3 regions of the Affinirhizobium gouqiense genome follow, and region 3 is predicted to be linked to each of the others. Evidence: predicted binding sites of a transcription regulator. Region 3 holds the regulator's gene; each other region holds the start of a gene.
The links. The regulator LexA, encoded in region 3, represses DNA repair genes until DNA is damaged. The targets are predictions, from matches to a motif close to TGTTCNNNNTGTGTTCNG.
Positions count from the first base shown of each region.

Region 1: the regulator LexA is predicted to act here: its motif matches at 1,740-1,757, upstream of QTJ18_RS23300 (YifB family Mg chelatase-like AAA ATPase).
Region 2: the regulator LexA is predicted to act here: its motif matches at 1,474-1,491, upstream of uvrA (excinuclease ABC subunit UvrA).

Region 1 covers NZ_CP129382.1:3,161,207-3,166,114, forward strand. Annotated here, with positions in the region: gene QTJ18_RS23290 (cupin domain-containing protein) at 37-546, shown strand; gene gshB (glutathione synthase) at 693-1,646, shown strand; gene QTJ18_RS23300 (YifB family Mg chelatase-like AAA ATPase) at 1,857-3,389, shown strand; gene QTJ18_RS23305 (GNAT family N-acetyltransferase) at 3,454-4,404, shown strand; gene cysK (cysteine synthase A) at 4,554-4,908, opposite strand, start outside.
Region 2 covers NZ_CP129382.1:1,004,965-1,009,872, forward strand. Annotated here, with positions in the region: gene QTJ18_RS13260 (HPP family protein) at 1-437, shown strand, start outside; gene QTJ18_RS13265 (single-stranded DNA-binding protein) at 798-1,343, opposite strand; gene uvrA (excinuclease ABC subunit UvrA) at 1,638-4,559, shown strand; gene QTJ18_RS13275 (DUF72 domain-containing protein) at 4,606-4,908, shown strand, end outside.
Region 3 covers NZ_CP129382.1:845,304-850,211, forward strand. Annotated here, with positions in the region: gene QTJ18_RS12470 (ComEC/Rec2 family competence protein) at 1-2,448, shown strand, start outside; gene lexA (transcriptional repressor LexA) at 2,429-3,148, opposite strand; gene kdsA (3-deoxy-8-phosphooctulonate synthase) at 3,412-4,263, shown strand; gene eno (phosphopyruvate hydratase) at 4,422-4,908, shown strand, end outside.

The DNA of each region.
Region 1 (4,908 bases), 1.3 Mb from region 3:
AGGAGCCACTTCGGGGGTAGCCACTTTGGGGGTAGCATGGTTTTGAAACTTGCATTGGCCGGGGCACTTGCTTTCGTCTACCGTAACCGCGACACCGCGCAGGCGCAGCCGGCGGCACCGCTGGTTGCTGCGACGCAGGAGGGGCTGGCGCGCGAGCTGGCGCCTGCGCCGATCGAGCCGAGCTGGATCTTGTCTGGCACGCCGCAGGCCCGCGCGGCGCAGCATGTGCGCAGTGCCGACAGGTGCTCGTCCGTCTGCATGTGGGACTGCACCGCCGGCACGTTTCGCTGGTTCTTCGGCGAGGACGAAACCGTGGTCATCCTCGACGGCGAGGTCTTCGTGACGGCCGAAGACGGCATGCAGCGCATGCTGCGCAGTGGCGACATCGCCTATTTCAGAGGCGGCACCTGGGCCACCTGGCGCATCGATCGCTATGTGCGCAAGATCGCCTTCATCCGCCAGCCATTATGGCAGCCGATTGCGCTCTTCTACCGGCTGCGGAACCGTTTGCGCTCGGTGCCGAAACCGGCCTCCTTCGATACCTGATCGGATCCGGTCCGGCCCCTTTCGAGCCTCTGCCGCACCGTGCGCGTTAAGGAAATCCTGCAGAAGCGGCGGCTGCCGGAAACCAGCCGTTGCCATCGATTGCCTGCCGTCCTACATCTGGCGGGCAATCTGACAAGGGGCAGGGTATGGCCAAAATCCGCAAAGTCGCGTTCCAGATGGACCACGTGTCCGGCATCAACATTGCCGGAGATTCCACCTTCGCCATGGCGCTGGAGGCGCAGGCACGGGGGTTTGAACTCTTTCACTACACGCCGGACCGGCTGACCATGCGCGATGGCTCGATCTTTGCCCGGGTCGAGCCGATGAGTGTTCGCGACGACAAGGCGAGCCATTATACGCTGGGCGAGGGCGAGCGGGTCGATCTCGCGACGATGGACGTGGTGATGCTGCGCCAGGATCCCCCTTTCGACATGGCCTATATCACCTCCACGCATCTTCTCGAGCGCCTGCATCCGAAGACGCTGGTGGTGAATGATCCGGCCTGGGTCCGCAACTCGCCGGAAAAGATCTTCGTCACCGAATTTGCCGATCTGATGCCGCCGACGCTGATCACCCGCGACCCCGGCGAGATCGCCCGCTTCCGCGAGGAATTGGGCGATATCATTCTGAAGCCGCTCTATGGCAATGGCGGCGCCGGCGTGTTTCATTCCGCCCGCGATGACCGCAATTTCTCCTCGCTGCTGGAAATGTTCGCGCAAATGTATCGCGAGCCCTTCATCGCACAGGGTTATCTGCCCGCCGTCCGCAAGGGGGACAAACGCATTCTTCTGGTCGATGGCGAGCCCGTAGGTGCGATCAACCGGGTCCCGGCAGAGCATGACAGCCGGTCCAACATGCATGTGGGGGGCCGCGCCGAAGCCACCGAACTGACCTCGCGCGAGGAAGAGATCTGCCGGAGGATCGGCCCGGCGCTGCGCGAGCGCGGCTTCCTTTTCGTCGGGATCGATGTGATCGGCGATTTCATGACCGAGATCAACGTGACCTCACCCACCGGCATTCGCGAAGTGAAGAAATTCGGCGGGGCTGACGTGGCCGCTCTCTTGTGGGATGCAATCGAGGCGCGGCGCAACGCCGGCTGAGGGCACGAAAAGCAGCTCACCGCTGCCCTATGATCCTGTTTCGTTCCTTTAGCGGCATGTAAAGAAGCGATCCCATCAGTATCAAGGCGCGAATGTTCGTTTTATGTTCTTGTTTCGCTCCGGAAACTATGCTTGACTGTACTTGCTTATTCCCATCGGCGGCTTGCCGAATTGAGGTGCGGCAAGGGCGAGGCGGGCGAGGCAGTTCCGATGGTTGCAAGAGTGAGTACGGTTGCATTCCAGGGCATAGAGGGCCTGCCTGTCGATGTTCAGGTCATGGTCGGGCCCGGCAAGCTTGGCATGCAGATCGTCGGACTGCCGGATAAGGCCGTGGCGGAAAGCCGGGAACGCGTGCAGGCAGCCCTGCACGCCTCCGGTCTGGCGCTGCCGCCCAAACGTGTGACGGTCAATCTGGCGCCGGCGGATCTGCCCAAGGAGGGGTCGCATTTCGATCTGCCGATCGCTCTCGGTCTGATGGCAGCGCTTGGCGCCATTCCGGCCGATGCGCTCGCCGATTATGTGGTGATCGGCGAACTCAACCTGGATGGCACGCTGGCTGCGGTGGCCGGTGCCTTGCCCGCGGCAATCGCTGCGAATGCGCAGGAGAGGGGCCTGATCTGCCCGGCCGATAGCGGCGCGGAAGCGGCCTGGGCCGGCGCGGCAATCGATATTCTCGCGCCCCGCAGCCTCATCGCGCTCGCCAACCACTTTCGCGGCACGCAGGTTTTGACAAGGCCGCAGCCGGCCATCCGGGCTCCGGCCGCCAATCTTCCGGACCTTGCCGATATCAAGGGACAGGAAAGCGCCAAGCGTGCTTTGGAAGTGGCTGCAGCGGGTGGCCACAATCTCCTGATGGTCGGGCCGCCGGGCTCTGGCAAATCCATGCTTGCGGCAAGGCTTCCCTCCATCCTGCCGCCGCTGTCGGCTGCCGAGCTTCTGGAAGTCTCGATGATCCACTCGATCGCCGGCCAATTGTCGGGCGGCAAGCTGTCCGACCGGCGGCCGTTTCGCACGCCACATCATTCCGCCACCATGGCGGCGCTTGTGGGCGGCGGCATAAGGGCCAGGCCGGGCGAGGCCTCGCTCGCCCACCATGGTGTGCTGTTTCTCGACGAATTTCCCGAATTTGCGCCGCAGGTGCTCGATGCCTTGCGGCAACCGCTGGAAACCGGCGAATGCGCGATTGCCCGGGCCAATCACCGGGTCTGCTACCCGGCGCAAATCCAGCTGGTTGCCGCGATGAATCCCTGCCGCTGCGGCATGGCGGGCGAACCGGGCCATAGCTGCGCCAGAGGGCCGCGCTGCATCAGCGACTATCAGGGCCGCATTTCGGGTCCGCTGATGGACCGGATCGATATCCGCATCGACGTCCCGGCCGTCTCCGCCGCCGACCTTATCCGTCCGCGGCCGGCCGAAAGCAGCGCCACGGTCGCGGCACGGGTGGCGGAGGCCCGCGCGCGGCAGCGCCGCCGTTTTGCCGCCGCCGGCCTTCCGGAGATCTCGACCAATGCCCGCTGCTCCACCGCCCTGATCGAGGATTTTGCCGCGCCGGATGCGGCAGGCGCGCAACTGTTGCGCGATGCGGCGGAGAAGCTGAAATTCTCCGCCCGCGGCTATCATCGTATCCTCAAGGTGGCCCGCACGCTCGCTGATCTCGATGACCAGGAACGGGTCGGACGCATTCACCTGGCTGAAGCGATCTCCTACCGGATTGCCGGCGAACGCTTGACGGCGGCGGCATGAGGCGCCAGCACTCGCTCGTCGAACAAGGAGGATGAGCCCTTGCAGCTGCGACGCATCGGGCGGCATGACGGCGACTGGCAGGAGGTTTTTCCTGCACCTGAACGCCGTCTTTGGTATCCAGAATTTCCCCCGCTGGGCACGCGTCGGCGGTTGGGGCGATCGCTACGAGGTCGTTGCCCTAACGGAAGGTGACAAAATCTGTGCCACCATCGGCGTCACCGTGATGGAGGGGTGGCTGGGCAGGCGCCAGCCCATGCCCGTCTTCCAACTGGGCGCCGTTGCCACCCGCCCGCAGGATCGCGGGCGCGGACTGGCGCGCCGGCTGCTGGAACATGTGCTGGCGGAGGCGGATCGTCACGGCACGCCGGTTTTGCTGTTCGCCAATCCCTCGGTGGTCGATTTCTATCCGCGTTTCGGGTTTCGACGCCTGATTCCGGATCGGCTGTTTCTACAACTTCGACCAGGCCCTGAAACGAAGAATGCCATCGGGCGCCGATTCGACCCGGAGACATTGCAGGACCGTGCCCTGCTCGCGATGTGGTGCGACAGAGCAGATGCCCATGGCGGAATCCTCGCGGTACGACCGGATGCCTCCATCCTTCTCTGGCATCTCATGAACACGAACGTGACCGCTTATGTTCTGCCGAAGGAAAGAGGGCTGGCTTTTGTCGAGGTGACGGACAGAGGCGTGATGCTCTGCGACTGTCTTTCGCGAGACGGAATGGGCCATCACGGCTTGCTGCAGGCGCTGGCAGCCCCGTATGGCGGCCGGATCGAGTTGGGTTTCGTGCCGGACGATCTCTTTAAAGAGGTTCCGGAAAACTGTCCCAAGGTTTTCCGGAACCTGCGTCAAGAGAATACACTAAGCGGACGAAGCGTTGGCGGGCCCACCATACACGACAGTCAGGGCGAGAACGGCTTGATCCGTCAGCCGTGGCCGGAGGCCTACATGTTCTGGCGAGGCCCTTCCCTGCCGGAGGGCATCCTGCATTTTCCCGCACTGATGATGACCTGAGGCTGTTCGAGGACGCGGTGCGCATCGACGATGCAGAGAGGGAATGCCAAAAATCCGAAGACGTTCGTTCCCCGGCGGCTGAATCGTTTTGCAGAAACGCCGCCGATGGAAATTATCGATTCGCTATTCGCTATTCGCTATTCGCTATTTTACCCGCCCAGCCCCTCAAACAACGCCGTCGAAAGATAGCGCTCGGCAAAGGAAGGAATGATAACAACGAGGTTTTTCCCCTCGTTTTCGGGGCGGGAGCCGATCTTGATGGCGGCGGCCAGCGCCGCACCGGAGGAAATGCCGACCGGCAGGCCCTCGAGCCGCGCCACGTGGCGGGCAGTTTCGATAGCCTCGCCGCTGGCAATCGTGACAACCTCGTCATAGATCGATCGGTCGAGGATCTTCGGGGCAAAGCCGGCGCCGATCCCCTGGATCTTGTGGGGTCCGGGTTCGCCGCCGGACAGGACCGGGGATTCCGCCGGTTCGACGGCGAAGATCTTCAAATCGGGCTTG
Region 2 (4,908 bases), 160 kb from region 3:
TGGCGGTCGGGCCGGATACCAGCCTGCGCGAGGCGCATGAGCTGATGCGGCGCCACCACTTCCGGGCTCTGCCGGTTACCAATGAGAAGGCCGAAGTCGTCGGCATCGTCACGCAGTCGGATTTCCTTCACAAGCCCCGCTGGGTGGCCGGCCAGCCGCGTATCGACATTGCGCAGCGCCTGCGGCTGATCCTGTCCGGGGCCACGGCGCCCAATGATACCGTCAAGGACATCATGACCGCGCCTGTCCGCACCCTTCGGCCGGAGACACCGCTGGCCGATGCCGTCATCCTGTTTGCGGAAGGCGGCTTGCACGACCTTCCCGTGGTGCGGGAGAGCGGCAAGCTTGCAGGCATCCTGTCGCAATCGGACGCGCTGGTGGCCATGCTCCAGGACAGAAGCGCCGGCGCGGCACCGATCCCCTCACCTGCCGCCTGAGAGGCGTCACCTGCGACAGGTCACATGGAGCATTTCACCTGGAGCATGCTGCCTGAGATGGCTTGCCTGAGAAGGTTTGCCTGAGAAAGTTTGCCCGAGAGAGTTTACCCGAGAGAGTTTACCCGAGAGAGTTTACCCGAGACAGGCCCCCCCCTGAAACAGGCCGGCTGCAACAGGCCGGTTGAGAGGCCGGACCCTGGTCCGCCCGACTCATCAAGAACCGACACCTAGAGGCCGGCTCCGATCAACCCGGTCTTGATGCATGCGGCTTCGCCGGACTTCACCCTGATGGACGCGGCCCTGATGAACCCGGGCCTGGTCGGACCTGGCCCGAATGGACCGGCTTTGCCGGGGGCGCGATCAGAACGGGATATCGTCATCCAGGTCGCGCGCAAAACCGCCGGAAGCGGCGGGCTGGCTACCGCGGCCGGAACCCTGCTGCGGCCTATCGTAATCCTCGTAGCCGCCGCCGAATTCGCCGCCACCGCTGCTGCCGCCGCGTCCACCGCCATAGCCGGCGCCACCGCCGCCCATGCCCTGGCCCTCACCGCCACCGCGGCCATCCAACATGGTCAGCGTGGAGTTGAAGCCTTGCAGCACGATTTCCGTCGAATAGCGGTCATTGCCGTTCTGGTCCTGCCATTTGCGGGTCTGCAGCGCACCTTCGATATAGAGCTTGGCGCCCTTCTTCACATATTGCTCGACCACCTTGCAGAGGCCTTCGTTGAAGACGACGACATTGTGCCACTCCGTCTTCTCACGCCGTTCGCCGCTATTGCGGTCGCGCCAGCTTTCCGAGGTCGCGATGCGGAGATTGGCGATCGGGCGACCGTCCTGGGTGCGGCGGATTTCGGGATCCGCGCCCACATTGCCGATCAGGATCACCTTATTTACGCTTCCAGCCATGTCGTCACCTCGTCTTTTGCCCTGCGCATGGCCGCTGCCGCGCGCCGTCATTGGCATTGTCACTCATCGGCACTGTATCCCATCCCCCTTCCCGGCAGGAAAGGTTGGAGCGGTAATCCACAGCCAAATTTGTTCTTTCTTTGTTCTATAAACTCGTTATGATCCTGTCAATCCGGCGCGGCGGGGCGGAAGGATGGAACGGAACGGGCACTTGTTCCTTTCCCTCATCTGCGGCTCGACAGCGGCCATGCATTCACTACATAAGGGGCTTGTCCTCCCAAAGAGCCTTTCACGATGAGCGAACTGAAGACGATTTCCATTCGCGGCGCCCGCGAGCATAACCTCAAGGGCATCGACCTCGATCTGCCCCGCAATAGCCTGATCGTGATGACCGGCCTGTCCGGATCGGGAAAATCCTCGCTGGCCTTCGATACGATCTATGCCGAGGGCCAGAGACGCTATGTCGAGAGCCTCTCGGCCTATGCGCGTCAGTTCCTGGAAATGATGCAGAAGCCGGATGTCGACCAGATCGACGGCCTGTCGCCGGCAATCTCGATCGAGCAGAAGACGACCTCGAAAAATCCGCGGTCGACGGTCGGCACGGTGACGGAAATCTACGATTACATGCGCCTTCTCTTCGCGCGGGTCGGCATTCCCTATTCGCCCGCCACCGGCCTGCCGATCGAGAGCCAGACGGTCAGCCAGATGGTGGATCGCGTCCTGGCTTTCGAGGAGGGTACGAGGCTATATATCCTTGCGCCGATGGTGCGCGGCCGCAAGGGCGAGTACAAGAAGGAGCTCGCCGAGCTCATGAAGAAGGGCTTCCAGCGCGTCAAGGTGGATGGCCAGTTCTACGAGATCGCCGAGGCTCCGGCGCTCGACAAGAAATACAAGCACGATATCGATGTAGTGGTGGACCGCATCGTCGTGCGCGGCGATATCGGACCGCGCCTGGCCGACAGCCTGGAGACCTGCCTGAAGCTCGCCGATGGCCTGGCTGTCGCGGAATACGCCGACAAGCCGCTGCCGCCGGAGGAAACCGCGGCCGGCGGTTCGGCCAATAAATCGCTGAACGAGACGCATGAGCGGGTGCTGTTTTCCGAAAAATTCGCCTGCCCGGTCTCAGGCTTCACCATTCCCGAGATCGAGCCAAGGCTGTTTTCCTTCAACAATCCCTTCGGTGCCTGCCCGACCTGCGACGGGCTTGGCTCGCAGCAGAAGGTCGACGAGAACCTGATCGTCCCCGAGCCGGAGCGCACCTTGAAGGATGGCGCAATTGCGCCCTGGGCCAAATCCACATCGCCCTACTACAATCAGACGCTTGAGGGTCTCGGCAAAGTCTATGGCTTCAAGCTGACGGATCGCTGGTCCAAGCTCAGTGAAAGCGCGCGAAGCGCGATCCTGCGCGGGACCGAGGACAAGATCGAGTTTTCCTATGCCGACGGCGCCCGATCCTACAAGACGACCAAGACCTTCGAGGGCATCGTGCCCAATCTCGAGCGGCGCTGGAAGGAGACCGACAGCGCCTGGGCGCGCGAGGAGATCGAGCGCTACATGTCCGCGGCGCCCTGCCCCGCCTGCAAGGGCTATCGCCTGAAGCCGGAGGCGCTGGCCGTCAAGATCGGCAAGAAACATATCGGCGAAGTCACCGAAATGTCGATCAGGGTCGCCCGCGACTGGTTCGAGGCGCTGCCGGATACGCTGACGGCCAAGCAGAACGAGATCGCGGTTCGCATCCTGAAGGAAATTCGCGACCGGCTGCGCTTCCTCAACGATGTCGGCCTCGATTATCTCAGCCTGTCGCGCAGTTCGGGAACGCTCTCGGGTGGCGAAAGCCAACGCATCCGGCTCGCCTCGCAGATCGGCTCCGGCCTCACCGGCGTGCTCTACGTGCTGGACGAGCCGTCGATCGGTCTGCACCAGCGCGACAATGCGCGGCTGCTCGACACGCTGAAGCATCTGCGCGATATCGGCAATACGGTTCTGGTCGTCGAGCATGACGAGGATGCCATCCTGACCGCCGATTACGTCGTCGATATCGGCCCGGCCGCCGGCGTGCATGGCGGACAGGTGGTGGCCGCCGGCACGCCGCAGGAGATCATGGCCAATCCGAAATCGCTGACGGGGCAGTACCTCTCCGGCGAACGGGGCGTGGCCGTGCCCGCCGATCGGCGCAAGCCCAAGAAGGGCAAGGAGATCAAGGTTGTCGGTGCGCGCGGCAACAATCTGAAATCGGTCACGGCCTCCGTGCCGCTCGGCCTCTTCACCGCCGTGACCGGCGTCTCGGGCGGCGGCAAGTCCACCTTTCTGATCGAAACGCTCTACAAGGCGGCGGCTCGCCGTGTGATGGGCGCCCGGGAAATCCCGGCCGATCACGATCGGATCGACGGGCTGGAATTCATCGACAAGGTCATCGATATCGATCAGTCGCCGATCGGCCGCACGCCCCGCTCCAATCCCGCCACCTATACCGGCGCCTTCACGCCGATCCGGGACTGGTTTGCCGGCCTGCCGGAGGCCAAGGCGCGCGGCTATCAGCCCGGCCGCTTCTCCTTCAATGTGAAGGGCGGCCGCTGCGAAGCCTGCCAGGGCGACGGCGTCATCAAGATCGAGATGCATTTCCTGCCGGATGTCTACGTCACCTGCGATGTCTGCCATGGCAAGCGCTACAATCGCGAGACGCTCGACGTCACCTTCAAGGGCAAATCGATCGCCGATGTGCTCGACATGACGGTGGAGGAAGGCGTCGAATTCTTCTCGGCCGTGCCGGCGGTGCGCGACAAGCTCCAGGCGCTCTTCGATGTCGGCCTCGGCTATATCAAGGTCGGCCAGCAGGCCAATACGCTCTCGGGCGGCGAGGCGCAGCGCGTCAAGCTCGCCAAGGAGCTGTCCAAGCGCTCGACCGGACGCACGCTCTATATCCTCGACGAGCCGACGACCGGTCTGCATTTCCACGACGTTGCCAAGCTTCTGGAAATGCTTCACGAACTGGTCAACCAGGGTAATTCGGTGGTGGTCATCGAGCACAATCTCGAAGTCATCAAGACGGCCGACTGGATCATCGACATCGGCCCCGAAGGCGGAACCGGCGGCGGTCAGGTGGTGGCGGTCGGCACTCCGGAGGATGTGGTCAAGGAGAAGCGCTCCTATACCGGCCAATTCCTCAAGGAGCTTCTGGAACGGCGCCCCATCAAGAAGATCCAGGCGGCGGAGTGATATCCGGCTTCGACGGCCCCGCCCGCGGCAATCAAGGGAAATGATCATGACGGCATCGGGCATCATCCGCACGGGAATTGGCGGCTGGACCTTCGATCCCTGGGAGGGCAGCTTCTACCCTGACAGGCTGGCGAAGAAGCGGCAGCTGGAATTTGCATCGCGCGAACTGGCGGCGATTGAGGTGAACGGCACCTATTATTCCAGCCAGAAGCCCGCCACCTTCGCCAAATGGGCCTCGGAAGTGCCGGAAGGCTTCGTCTTCTCGCTGAAGGCAAGCCGCTATTGCACCAACCGCAAGGTGCTGGCGGAGGCCGGCCCCTCGATCGAGAAATTTCTCAACCAGGGCATC
Region 3 (4,908 bases):
CTGGTCGCCCTTCGCCAGGCCCGATCCGCCTGGTCGCCCTCCGGCCTGGTGCTGGCCTTGCAGGAGGAGCGGGCGCATGGGCTGTTCTTTCTCCTCGTGCCGGTGCTTCTGGCCTGCGGCATAGCGCTGTGGATCGGCGCGGCGCAAAACCCGGTCTTCTGGCTGGGCTGGCTCAGCCTGCCGCTCATGGGCGCGGCCTTCCATCTCAGGCAGAAATGCGCAATGCGCGCGGCTGCGGCCTGCATGGCGGCGGGCCTGATCCTGGCCGGCTTCGGGCTTGCGGCGCTTGAAGATGCACGCACCACAACGGTCGTTCTGGACAGCGCGGTGACCACCCGCATCGAAGGCGTGGTGGAACGCCGCGAGGCCGCAGGAGAGGATCGTTGGCGCTATACGGTGCGCCTGCGCCAGACGGCGCATCCGCATCTGCTTCGCCCGCCTACGCGCATCACCCTGCTCGTCAGGGGACAGGCAACGCCTTTCGATCCCGGCATGATCATTGCGGGGCGCGCGCGTCTGTCGCCGCCCTCCGGCCCCGCTCTGCCCGGGATGACCGATTTTACTCTCGCCGCCTATTATGACGGAATCGGTGCGACGGGCTTTGCCCTTGGCCTGCCGCAGCGGCTGCGGGACAGGGTCGGCCACCCTGGCGGCCCGGACAGCGGCGATGATCTTCACGAAACCTGGCTGCAGCGCGCCAAGATCGCCGTCTTCGATCTGCGGAGCCGCATCGGCGACAGGATCCGCAGCCTCGTCCCCGGTGATGCGGGCGCCTTTTCTGCAGCTATCGTCACCGATGAGCGCCGCGCCATCAGCCCGGATACGGTCGAGGCTCTGCGACTGGCCGGGCTCTCGCATATCGTCGCGATTTCCGGCTTGAACATGGCGCTGGCGGCGGGAATCTGCTTTGTCGGCCTGCGCCGGCTTCTCGCTCTGGCGCCGGTGATTGCGCAGCGATGGCCGATCAAGAAGATCGCCGCAGGCGGCGCGCTGCTGCTCGTCACCGCCTATTACCTGATTTCCGGCTTCGGCGTCTCTGCCGAGCGCGCCTATCTGATGATGGCGGTCATGCTGCTCGCGATCTTCGTCGATCGCCCCTCCGTGAGCGTGCACACGGTCGCCCTCTCGGCCATTCTGGTCATGGCGATCGCGCCCTCGGCGCTGATGGGGCCGAGCTTCCAGATGTCCTTCGCCGCGACTGGGGCGCTGGTGGCCGTCTATACGCGCGCCCAGCGCCGGCGGGCGCCGCAGATGGGCCGGCAGCCGCGTCGACCCGGGCTCCTGTGGCTGGTGGCAACGGCGGGCCGCTTTGCGTGGGTGCTGCTGCTGGAGGCCTTCATGACCTCGCTGATCGGTGGACTTTCCACCACGATCTACTCGGCAGGGCATTTTCATCAGATCACCACCTATGGCCTAGCGGCCAATCTGGCCTCCATGCCGCTGATTTCCTTTGTGGTCATGCCCGCTGCCCTGATCGGCATGCTGGCCATGCCGCTTGGCCTGGACGGCCCCGTCTTCTCCCTCATGGGCGTGGCTGTCGATATGGTGATCGCCATTGCCACGCATGTGGCGAGTTGGGGCGGCATCGCGGCCACGGGACAGCCGCCGGCGCTTTTTCTGCCGCTGGCCTCCCTCGGCCTGACCTGCCTTGTCCTCCTGCGCACCCAGCTGAAGCTGATCGGCCTGCCTGTCCTGGCTGCGGCCCTCGCTCTGGCCGGATTGGCCCGGGTGATGCCGCCGCCCGACCTGCTGATTTCGGAGGATGGCACACTGGCGGCCGTTCTCTCAGATAAGGAGGCGATGATCAGCCGCGCGCACGCACCGGAATTCCTCTATCGGCAATGGCAGAATGCCTACCGCATCACCACGACGAGACCGGCAGAAGAGGTGACGGACAATAGCAGGACGTCTGCCGCCGAAGCTCGCCGGGACCATCGAGGCGGCGCAAGGCCGCGGGAGAAGGATAAGCCCTCCGCTAAGCCGCGGGTGAAGGAGGTGCTGACGCATGATCAGCTGACGTCAATGAAGGCACAGCTCAGCCATTGGCTTCAGCGCAGCGACGGCCGTCATTTCAGCTGCCTCCGGGGCAAGGCCTGCCTCATTCGGACCAGCGACGGCGTGCGCATCGTGCTTCTCGAGGATGCCCGTTATGTCGGCTCCGCCTGCGACAGCGCCGATCTCGTCATCGCACGACGATCGCGAATGCAGGCCTGCCGCTCGGGCGCCGTCCTGATCACCGGTGATCACCTGCGTCGACTGGGAGCCGTGACGCTGAAGTTTGGCGGAAGTGCCGATCGCAAAGCCTGGTCGATGACAGCCGCCATGCCCGTCGAGACGGAGCAACTCCGTCCCTGGCAGATCCACCGCACCTATGCCTGGACCACGCGCAGCTTCGACAATCACCTGCCGGACCATCTCCGGCGCCTGATCAATGGTAACGGCGGATGAGACCCACGAGCTTGCCCTGGACCTTGACCCGGTCCGACGAGAAAATCCGCGTCTCATAAGCGGGATTGGCCGCCTCCAGGGCAATCGAGGCGCCCTTTCGACGGAACCGCTTCAGGGTCGCTTCCTCATCATCCACCAGCGCCACCACGATATCGCCCGGGCTGGCCGTGCTGCCATTGCGGATGATCACCGTATCGCCGTCGAGAATGCCGGCCTCGATCATCGAATCGCCTTTGACCTCAAGCGCGTAATGTTCGCCATTGCCCAGCATTTCGATGGGGACGCTGATCTCATGCGTGTTGTTCTGGATGGCGGAGATCGGCACACCGGCAGCGATTCTGCCCATCACCGGCACATTGGCCGAATAGCGCTGGTCGTCCACCGGCGCTTGCGGTGCGGCCGGCTTGCTCGGCGGCGCCTTGCCAAGGCTGCCTTCGATCACGCTGGGCGAGAAGCCGCGCCGCGGCTGCGCCGGCGGGGTATAGGCATCGGGAAGCTTGATGACTTCAAGCGCCCTGGCGCGATTCGGAAGCCGGCGAATGAAGCCGCGCTCTTCCAGCGCGGTGATCAGGCGATGAATGCCGGATTTCGACGCGAGATCGAGAGCATCCTTCATTTCATCGAAGGATGGAGGTACACCGGACTCCTTCATGCGTTCATGAATGAACAGAAGCAGTTCCTGTTGTTTGCGAGTCAGCATCGTCGAAAGCCCCAATGGAAACAAATCCAGAACGGACACTATCTGTTCCACATGTGTTCCGCAAGCCGTGATGCTGCTTTCTGGCCCAAAAATGCGCGGCGGGCTTGACGATTTGCAAATGCGCCCCGCCATGCCGATCTGTCGGTGACAGAGATACTGGCCGCTGCTAAGGGCTAGCGTCAGGAAAGACAAACAGGCCGGGCCGGCGCGCAAAGCGCCCCGCGGCGCGCCGCCCGCTTGCGGCGAACGGATGTGAGGATTTGATGATGACGGTCAAGGCCAATTCCGAGATTGTGGTCGGCGACGGGGCGCGCCAGGTCCGCTTTTCCAATCAGGCACCGATTTCGCTGATCTGCGGTCCCTGCCAGATGGAAAGCCGCGACCACGCCTTCATGATGGCCGGCGCCATCCGCGAGATCTGCGACCGGCTCGGCATCGGCCTGATCTACAAATCCTCCTTCGACAAGGCCAACCGCACGTCGATCGCGGGCAAACGAGGAATCGGCCTGGAAAAGGCGATGGAGATCTTTGCGGATCTGAAGCAGGAATTCGGCTTCCCGGTGCTCACCGACGTCCATACCGAGGAGCAATGCGCGATCGTTGCCGAGACGGTGGACGTGCTGCAGATCCCCGCCTTTCTGTGCCGGCAGACCGATCTCCTGGTCGCCGCCGCCGCGACCGGCCGTGTCATCAATGTCAAGAAGGGGCAGTTTCTGGCGCCCTGGGACATGAAGAATGTGCTGGCCAAGTTCACCGAAAGCGGCAATCCGAATGTGCTCCTGTGCGAGCGGGGCGCATCCTTCGGCTATAACACGCTGGTTTCCGACATGCGGTCGCTGCCGATCATGGCCGATCTCGGCGCTCCGGTCATCTTCGATGCGACACATTCGGTGCAGCAGCCGGGAGGGCAGGGCGGCTCGACCGGCGGCGAGCGGCGTTTCGTCGAGACCCTTGCCCGCGCAGCCGTCGCGGTCGGCGTGGCCGGCCTGTTCATCGAGGCGCATGACGATCCCGATCACGCGCCGTCCGATGGCCCGAACATGGTCCGCCTGGCGGATCTGGAACGCCTGCTGGAGCGGCTGATGGCGCTCGACACGGTCGCCAAGACGGTCTGAGCAGAGGCCGGCTGGATAGCCGTCTTCGGCGCGGATGGCGTGCTGCCATCGCCATCCGCAGGACGGGGTCGGGCTGTCATGCTCCTGCCATTGTATTTTCTGTGCCTTTGGATAAGACAGGCAGTGATTTCCACCGCACTTACCAGCAGGAAAAGCTCATGACAGCCATTACCGATATCGTCGCGCGCGAGATTCTCGACAGCCGCGGAAACCCGACCGTCGAAGTCGATGTTCACCTGGAAGACGGCAGCATGGGCCGCGCCGCGGTTCCCTCGGGCGCCTCGACCGGCGCGCATGAAGCCGTTGAATTGCGGGATGGCGGATCGCGTTATCACGGCAAAGGCGTGGAAAAGGCGGTCGAAGCCGTCAATGGCGAGATCTTCGACGCGATCGGTGGCCATGATGCGGAAAACCAGATCCTGATCGACAATCTGATGTGCCAGCTGGACGGCACGCCGAACAAGTCGCGCCTCGGCGCCAACGCCATTCTCGGCGTGTCTCTCGCTGTCGCCAAGGCGGCCGCCGAATCATCGGGCCTGCCGCTGTTCCGCTATGTCGGCGGCCCGAATGCGCGGCTTCTGCCGGTTCCGATGATGAACATCATCAATGGCGGCGCGCATGCCGACAATCCGATCGACTTCCAGG